2 regions of the Streptomyces sp. YS-3 genome follow, and region 1 is predicted to be linked to the other one. Evidence: predicted binding sites of a transcription regulator. Region 1 holds the regulator's gene; the other holds the start of a gene.

The links. The regulator HrcA, encoded in region 1, represses chaperone genes, less so after heat shock. The targets are predictions, from matches to a motif close to TTNGCACTCNGNNNNNCNGAGTGCNAA.
Region 2: the regulator HrcA is predicted to act here: its motif matches at 2,023-2,049, upstream of groL (chaperonin GroEL).

What each region holds. Positions count from the first base shown of each region.
Region 1 covers NZ_JBJHPC010000579.1:11-4,410, forward strand. The annotation lists gene ACJA3G_RS31085 (DUF3097 domain-containing protein) at 322-1,125, opposite strand; gene ACJA3G_RS31090 (MBL fold metallo-hydrolase) at 1,173-1,895, opposite strand; gene hrcA (heat-inducible transcriptional repressor HrcA) at 2,074-3,090, shown strand; gene dnaJ (molecular chaperone DnaJ) at 3,091-4,227, shown strand.
Region 2 covers NZ_JBJHPC010000200.1:1,277-5,707, reverse strand. The annotation lists gene thrC (threonine synthase) at 1-905, shown strand, start outside; gene ACJA3G_RS18030 (MoaD/ThiS family protein) at 943-1,221, shown strand; gene ACJA3G_RS18025 (cold-shock protein) at 1,631-1,834, shown strand; gene groL (chaperonin GroEL) at 2,179-3,804, shown strand; gene murQ (N-acetylmuramic acid 6-phosphate etherase) at 3,898-4,431, opposite strand, start outside.

The sequences.
Region 1 (4,400 bases):
TGCGGGGGAGGTTGTTGGCGGACGGGGTGGTGCGGAATCTGGTGGACTGACCCCGGTCCGGGGCGGTCTTCGTCTGCGGGTGCGTGGGGGTTGCTCGCGCAGTTCCCCGCGCCCCTTCAGGGCTCGGTGTTTGGCTGCGGGCCCGGTGGGGGCTGATCGCGCAGTTCCCCGCGCCCCTGGGATGCGCCCCTTCGGGGCGCCCAGGGGATTGCCGCGCAGCGGCATCTTCAGGGGCGCGGGGAACTGCGCGAGCAACCCCCACCGGGTCGCAGGCGGGCTCGATGGAAGAGGTCTCGGGGCGGAGCCCTGCCCCCGGAGGGGCTAGGGGATCGTCACGAAGTCGATCAGTTCCTCCACCCGCCCCAGCAACTCCGGCTCCAGGTCCCGATAACTCCGCACCCCCGCCAGAATCCGCTGCCACGCCGCCCCCGTGTTCACCGGCCACCCCAGCGCCCGGCACACCCCCGTCTTCCAGTCCTCGCCCCGCGCCACCACCGGCCACCCCGCGATCCCCACGGCCGCCGGCTTCACCGCCTCCCACACGTCGATGTAGGGGTGCCCGGCCACCAGCACGTGTTCACCGGTGACCGCCGCCGCGATCCGGGACTCCTTGGAGCCGGGGACCAGGTGGTCGACCAGGACGCCCAGGCGCGCGTCGGGGCCGGGGGCGAACTCCGCGACGATCGCGGGGAGGTCGTCGATGCCCGACAGGTACTCGACCACGACGCCCTCGATCCGGAGGTCGTCGCCCCACACCTTCTCCACCAGCTCCGCGTCATGGCGCCCCTCGACGTAGATGCGCCCCGCGCGCGCCACCCGCGCCCGCGCCCCCGGGACCGCCACGGAGCCCGAGGCGGTGCGCGCCGGGCGCGAGGGCGTGGGCGCGGGCGGGCGTACCAGCGTGACCACCTTCCCCTCCAGCAGGAACCCCCGGGTCGCCAGCGGGAACACACGCTGCTTGCCGAAGCGGTCCTCCAGCGTCACCGTCCCCGCCTCGCAGCGGAGCACCGCCCCGCAGAACCCGGTCGTCACCTCCTCGACGACCAGGTCGAGCTCGGCAGGCACCTCGGGGGCCGGGGACCCCTTCTTCCAGGGCGGAGTCAGGTCCGGGCTGTAGCTGCGCATTCTGATGAGAATACGGGCGGTCCATGTGCCCATATGGGTGTACGCCGTTACGACACGCCGAACTCTCCCGCGAGCCGGTCCCGCTGGGCCCGTACGAACGCCGCGTCCACCACCGCCCCGTGCCCCGGCACGTACACCGCGTCCTCGCCGCCCAGGCCGAGCAGCCGGTCCAGGGCGGCGGGCCAGCGGGTGCGGACCGCGTCCGGTCCCGCCTGCGGCTCGCCGGACTCCTCGACCAGGTCGCCGCAGAAGACGATCTCGGGCGAGCCGGGGGTGCCGGGGACCAGCAGGGCCAGGTCGTGGCCGGTGTGCCCGGGGCCCACGTTCGCCAGCAGCACCTGCCGCCCGCCCAGTTCCAGCGTCCACTCGCCCGACACGAAGTGCTGGGGGCGCACCAGCAGGTCCGCCGCCTCGGCGGCCTGCGCGGCCGGCACCCCGTGCGCGACGGCGTCGGTCCGCAGGGCGTCCCCGTCCAGGACCCGGTCGATCCCCACCGCCCCGTACACCTCGGCCCCCGAGAACGCGGCCGTGCCGAGCACATGGTCGAAGTGGGGATGGCTGAGTGCGATATGCGTCACCCGGCGCCCGAGCAGCGCCTGCGCCTGGGCGCGCAGCTCGGCGCCCTCGCGCAGGGTCGAGCCCGTGTCGTACAGCAGGACCGCGTCCTCGCCCGCGACCAGGCCCGCCGTCGCGTCCCACCCCGGCAGCCGGCGGCGGCCCACGCCGTCGCCCAGCCGCTCCCAGCCGAACTCTTCCCAACCGACGTCCATGACGTGACGCTATCCCGGGGCGGCCGGGGACGGTGTTCGAGCGCGCCGCGAGCGTCACGGGCGCCCGCCCTTGCTAGGGGTGTACCGGTCGGCCGTACACTGGCCGGGGATCGCTGGCACTCGAACGCGCAGAGTGCCAGGACAGAGCGCCCAGGGACGACAGCTGGAGGTGTGCGCGGTGCTCAGTGAACGCAGACTCGAAGTCCTGCGCGCGATCGTCCAGGACTACGTCGGGACCGAGGAGCCGGTGGGCTCGAAGGCCCTGACCGAGCGGCACAAGCTGGGCGTCTCGCCGGCGACCGTGCGCAACGACATGGCCGTGCTGGAGGAGGAGGGCTTCATCGCCCAGCCCCACACCAGCGCCGGCCGTATCCCCACGGACAAGGGCTACCGGCTGTTCGTCGACCGGCTCGCGGGCGTCAAGCCGCTGTCGTCGCCGGAGCGGCGGGCCATCCAGAACTTCCTGGACGGCGCCGTCGACCTCGACGACGTGGTGGCGCGCACGGTCCGGCTGCTGGCGCAGCTGACCCGGCAGGTCGCCGTCGTGCAGTACCCGTCGCTGACACGGTCCACCGTGCGGCACGTGGAGCTGCTGTCGCTGGCCCCGGCCCGGCTGATGCTGGTGCTCATCACGGACACCGGGCGGGTCGAGCAGCGGATGGTCGACTGCCCGGCGCCGTTCGGCGAGACCTCGCTGGCGGATCTGCGGGCCCGGCTCAACAGCCGGGTGGTGGGGCGCCGCTTCGCGGACGTCCCGCAGCTGGTGCAGGATCTCCCGGAATCCTTCGAGCCGGAGGACCGAGGAACCGTTTCGACGGTGCTCGCCACCCTGCTCGAAACCCTGGTGGAGGAGACCGAGGAGCGGCTGATGATCGGCGGCACCGCCAATCTCACCCGCTTCGGACACGACTTCCCCCTGACTATTCGGCCGGTGCTGGAGGCGCTGGAGGAGCAGGTCGTGCTCCTCAAGCTGCTCGGCGAGGCCAAAGAATCGGGCATGACCGTACGAATCGGGCATGAGAACGCCCATGAAGGGCTGAACTCCACGTCCGTCGTCTCGGTCGGCTACGGTTCGGGCGGCGAAGCCGTCGCGAAACTCGGCGTGGTCGGACCGACCCGCATGGATTACCCCGGAACGATGGGAGCGGTACGCGCAGTGGCACGTTACGTCGGACAGATCCTGGCGGAGTCGTAAGTGGCCACCGACTACTACGCCGTACTGGGCGTACGCCGCGACGCGTCGCAGGACGAGATCAAGAAGGCGTTCCGGCGCCTGGCGCGTGAACTCCACCCGGATGTGAATCCGGACCCGAAGACGCAGGAGCGCTTCAAGGAGATCAACGCCGCCTACGAGGTCCTCTCGGACCCGCAGAAGAAGCAGGTCTACGACCTCGGCGGGGACCCCCTGTCGTCCTCCGGCGGCGGTGGTGCCGGCGGCTTCGGCGCGGGCGGCTTCGGGAACTTCTCGGACATCATGGACGCGTTCTTCGGCAACGCGGCGCAGCGCGGGCCCCGTTCGCGCACCCGTCGCGGCCAGGACGCCATGATCCGGCTGGAGATCGACCTCAACGAGGCGGCCTTCGGTACGACCAAGGACATCCAGGTCGACACGGCGGTCGTCTGTACGACCTGCTCCGGCGAGGGCGCCGCACCCGGCACCTCGGCGCAGACGTGTGACATGTGCCGCGGCCGTGGCGAGGTCTCCCAGGTCACCCGCTCCTTCCTCGGCCAGGTCATGACCTCCCGCCCCTGCCCCCAGTGCCAGGGCTTCGGGACCGTCGTGCCCACGCCGTGCCCGGAGTGCGCCGGTGACGGCCGCATCCGCTCGCGCCGTACGCTCACGGTCAAGATCCCGGCCGGTGTCGACAACGGCACCCGGATCCAGCTCGCGGGCGAGGGCGAGGTCGGCCCCGGCGGCGGCCCCGCCGGTGATCTGTACGTGGAGATCCACGAGCTCAACCACGACGTCTTCCAGCGCCGTGGCGACGATCTGCACTGCACGGTGACGATCCCCATGACGGCGGCGTCGCTCGGCACGAAGGTGCCGTTGCAGACGCTGGACGGCATGGAGGAGGTGGACATCCGTCCCGGCACGCAGTCGGGCCAGTCCATCCCGCTGCACGCGCGCGGTGTGACGCATCTGCGGGGCGGCGGGCGGGGCGATCTGATCGTCCACGTCGAGGTCATGACGCCGACGAAGCTGGATCCGCAGCAGGAGGATCTGCTGCGCCAGCTGGCGAAGCTGCGCGGCGAGGAACGCCCGACGGGGCAGTTCCAGCCCGGGCAGCAGGGCCTGTTCTCCCGGCTGAAGGACGCGTTCAACGGCCGCTGACGCCCTGGTTCGGCCGGGGGTCCGGGGGTTGCCCCCGGGCAGGCACAGTCAGCCCGGGCAGCAAGGCCTGTTCTCCCGGCTGAAGGACGCGTTCAACGGCCGCTGACGGTTGCCCCCCCCCGGGGGGGGGCGCCGGGCCGGTGGTTCGTCTGCGGGTGCGTGGGGGCTGGTCG
Region 2 (4,431 bases), on a different contig from region 1:
GCGTCGTCGCCATCGCCGTCGAGGCCGCCCGCGCCTTCGGCTTCACCACGCTCTCCTGCTCCTCCACCGGCAACCTCGCGGGCGCGGTGGGCGCCGCCGCCGCCCGCGCCGGCCTGCGCTCCTGCGTCTTCATCCCGCACGACCTGGAGCAGGGCAAGGTCGTCATGGCCGCGGTGTACGGCGGCGAGCTGGTCGGCATCGAGGGCAACTACGACGACGTCAACCGCTTCTGCTCGGAGCTCATCGGCGACCCGCTCGGCGAGGGCTGGGGCTTCGTCAACGTGAACCTGCGCCCGTACTACGGCGAGGGTTCCAAGACGCTGGCGTACGAGATCTGCGAGCAGCTCGGCTGGCGGCTGCCCGACCAGCTCGTCGTCCCGATCGCCTCCGGCTCCCAGCTCACGAAGATCGACAAGGGGCTCCAGGAGCTGATCCGGATGGGGCTCGTCGAGGACCGGCCGTACAAGATCTTCGGCGCCCAGGCCGAGGGCTGCTCGCCGGTCTCCACCGCCTTCAAGGCGGGCCACGACGTGGTCCGCCCGCAGAAGCCGGACACGATCGCCAAGTCCCTGGCCATCGGCAACCCGGCGGACGGCCCGTACGTCCTGGACATCGCCCGGCGCACCGGCGGCGCGGTGGAGGACGTGAACGACGGGCAGATCGTGGACGCGATCAAGCTGCTGGCCCGGACCGAGGGCATCTTCGCCGAGACGGCGGGCGGCGTGACGGTCGGTGTCACCCGCAAGCTCATCGAGGACGGGCTTCTGGACCCGGCTCTGACTACTGTCGTCCTCAACACGGGTGACGGCCTCAAGACCCTGGACGCGGTGGCGCCGACCACCGGCCCGACCGCGACCATCCGCCCGAGCCTGGACGCGTTCCGCGACGCCGGCCTGGCCGGCTGACCCACCAGCAGCTCCCAGACGGAAGGCAGGAAGCCCCATGAGCGTCAACGTCCGCATCCCCACCATCCTCCGTACGTACACCGGCGGGCAGGCCGAGGTCGCGGCCGAGGGTGCCACCCTCGCCGAGGTCATCGCCGACCTGGAGAAGAACCACACCGGGATCGCCGCCCGGGTCCTGGACGATCAGGGCAAGCTGCGCCGGTTCGTCAACGTGTACGTCAACGACGACGACGTCCGCTTCGAGCAGGGGCTGGAGACGGCCACGCCGGACGGCGCCGGAATCTCGATCATTCCCGCCGTCGCGGGCGGCTGCTGACCTACGCGCTGTTACCTGAATTGCCCCCTCCGCAAGCTAAGCGGAGGGGGCAATTCAGTGTGGTTGAGCGCGGTACAGTGGGGAAGTCCCCTTCGCTGCGCATGCCACGTGCATATGAGAACGCGACGAACCGGCGTCGAGATGCAGTCAAAGTGTTCGAGCATATTGCTCCTTAAGTGCGCTTTGCCCGGCCCGACTTGCCCCGTAATGCTGGAATAGGCGGCATTCCGCTCCCGGCCCCTGCCCGGAATTCTCGTCCGACTGACCTGTTGCAGAGGGCAGTTGGGCAGATACATTCAGCCGCGGTCGACGCGTTCCGGCGCACACCCTCTCCTGTCGGAGGGTGGAGATCTGACCCGGGTCCGCGAAGTGCGGTCCCGTGCAAGGGCCAGTAATAGGGGAGTTAGGCATGGCTCAGGGCACCGTCAAGTGGTTCAACGCGGAGAAGGGGTACGGCTTCATCGCGGTCGACGGTGGTGCGGATGTTTTCGTCCACTACAGCGCGATCCAGATGGACGGGTACCGCACCCTTGAAGAAGGTCAGCGAGTCGAGTTCGAGATCTCGCAGGGCCAGAAGGGTCCGCAGGCGGACATGGTCAAGCTCGCCGTCTGATCTCGGCGCGATCGGCCACCGACGCATACAGGCCCGTGGGGCCCGCATCCTCTGTAAATGGATGCGGGCCCCACGTGTGTGTCCGGGCCCGCGCCGGTGCCCCCGGCCGCGGCGCGCGGGTGTCCGGGACCGGGCCGTGGCGGTGGGACGGCCTTGCACTCTCCGGGGTCGAGTGCTAATCATTGGCGTTAGCACTCTCCCAGTGAGAGTGACAGAACTTGGATCGGGTCAGTGAGGCCTGCGGACCGGGTGGGGCAAGGAACCACAAGGGCCGCGAGCCGTCCGTCGCGGGCACCGGCGCGGTCCACGAAGAACGCCACCCCTGTCCGGGAGGACCACTTCACATGGCCAAGATCATCGCGTTCGACGAGGAGGCACGGCGCGGTCTCGAGCGCGGGATGAACCAGCTCGCCGACGCCGTCAAGGTCACCCTTGGCCCCAAGGGCCGCAACGTCGTCCTCGAGAAGAAGTGGGGCGCCCCCACGATCACCAACGATGGTGTTTCCATCGCCAAGGAGATCGAGCTCGAGGACCCGTACGAGAAGATCGGCGCCGAGCTGGTCAAGGAAGTCGCCAAGAAGACGGACGACGTCGCCGGTGACGGTACGACCACCGCGACCGTCCTCGCCCAGGCGCTCGTCCGCGAGGGTCTGCGCAACGTGGCCGCGGGTGCCAACCCGATGGCCCTGAAGCGCGGCATCGAGAAGGCCGTCGAGGCCGTCTCCGGTGCGCTCCTGGAGCAGGCGAAGGATGTCGAGACCAAGGAGCAGATCGCTTCGACGGCCTCCATCTCCGCCGCCGACACCCAGATCGGCGAGCTCATCGCCGAGGCGATGGACAAGGTCGGCAAGGAAGGCGTCATCACGGTCGAGGAGTCCCAGACCTTCGGTCTGGAGCTCGAGCTCACCGAGGGCATGCGCTTCGACAAGGGCTACATCTCGGCGTACTTCGCGACCGACATGGAGCGCATGGAAGCCGCGCTCGACGACCCGTACATCCTGATCGTCAACTCGAAGATCGGCTCGGTCAAGGACCTGCTGCCGCTCCTCGAGAAGGTCATGCAGTCGGGCAAGCCGCTCCTGATCATCGCCGAGGACGTCGAGGGCGAGGCCCTGTCGACCCTGGTCGTGAACAAGATCCGCGGCACCTTCAAGTCCGTCGCCGTCAAGGCCCCGGGCTTCGGCGACCGCCGCAAGGCCATGCTGAACGACATCGCCATCCTCACCGGCGGCACGGTCATCTCCGAGGAGGTCGGCCTCAAGCTGGAGAACGCGGGCCTCGACCTGCTCGGCCGCGCCCGCAAGGTCGTCATCACCAAGGACGAGACCACCATCGTCGACGGTGCCGGTGACAGCGAGCAGGTCGCCGGTCGCGTGAACCAGATCCGCGCCGAGATCGAGAACTCGGACTCGGACTACGACCGCGAGAAGCTCCAGGAGCGTCTGGCGAAGCTGGCCGGCGGCGTGGCCGTCATCAAGGCCGGCGCCGCCACCGAGGTGGAGCTCAAGGAGCGCAAGCACCGCATCGAGGACGCCGTGCGCAACGCCAAGGCGGCCGTCGAGGAGGGCATCGTCGCCGGCGGTGGCGTGGCCCTGCTCCAGGCCTCCTCGGTCTTCGAGAAGCTGGACCTCGCGGGTGACGAGCTGACCGGCGCCAACGCCGTGAAGCTCGCCCTGGAGGCCCCGCTGAAGCAGATCGCCGTCAACGGTGGTCTCGAGGGCGGCGTCATCGTCGAGAAGGTCCGCAACCTGCCCGTCGGCCACGGTCTGAACGCCGCGACCGGTGAGTACGTGGACATGATCGCCGAGGGCATCATCGACCCGGCGAAGGTCACGCGCTCCGCGCTGCAGAACGCCGCGTCGATCGCCGCGCTGTTCCTCACCACCGAGGCCGTCATCGCCGACAAGCCGGAGAAGGCCGCCGCGGGCGGCGCTCCGGGCGGCATGCCGGGCGGTGACATGGACTTCTGATCCTCTTCCGAGGATCGGCGAGCCCGTTACGTACGGAGGGCGGCACCCCACTGGGGGTGCCGCCCTTCGGCGTTCGCGGGGTCCGGCGGCCGGCTACGGCAGCGCGGCGCGCAGCCGGCCCCGGGCCTCCGCCAGCCGGCGGGTCGCCGTCGCCGCGTCCAGATCCGCAAGCAGCATCAGGATCGCCGTCTTCACCTCGCCGCCGGCGGCGGACAGGGCGGCCTCGACGGCCTCCTCGTCCGCGTCCGTGGCCAGCGCCACGATCCGGCGGGAGCGGGCCCGCAGCTTGTCGTTGGAGGCGCGGACGTCGACCATCAGGTTCCCGTACGTCTTGCCGAGCCGGATCATCGTGATCGTCGAGATCATGTTGAGGACGAGCTTCTGCGCGGTGCCGGACTTCAGCCGGGTCGAGCCGGTCAGCAGCTCCGGGCCGACCACCACCTCGATGCCGTGCTCGGCGGCGGCGGCGAGCGCCGAGCCCGCGTTGCAGGCCAGGCCGATGGTCAGCGCCCCGCGCGCCCGGGCGTGTTCGACCGCGCCCACCGCGTACGGGGTGCGGCCGGAGGCGGAGACACCGACGACCGTGTCGAGCGCGGTGAGGGCGAGCCCGTCCAGATCGGCCGCCGC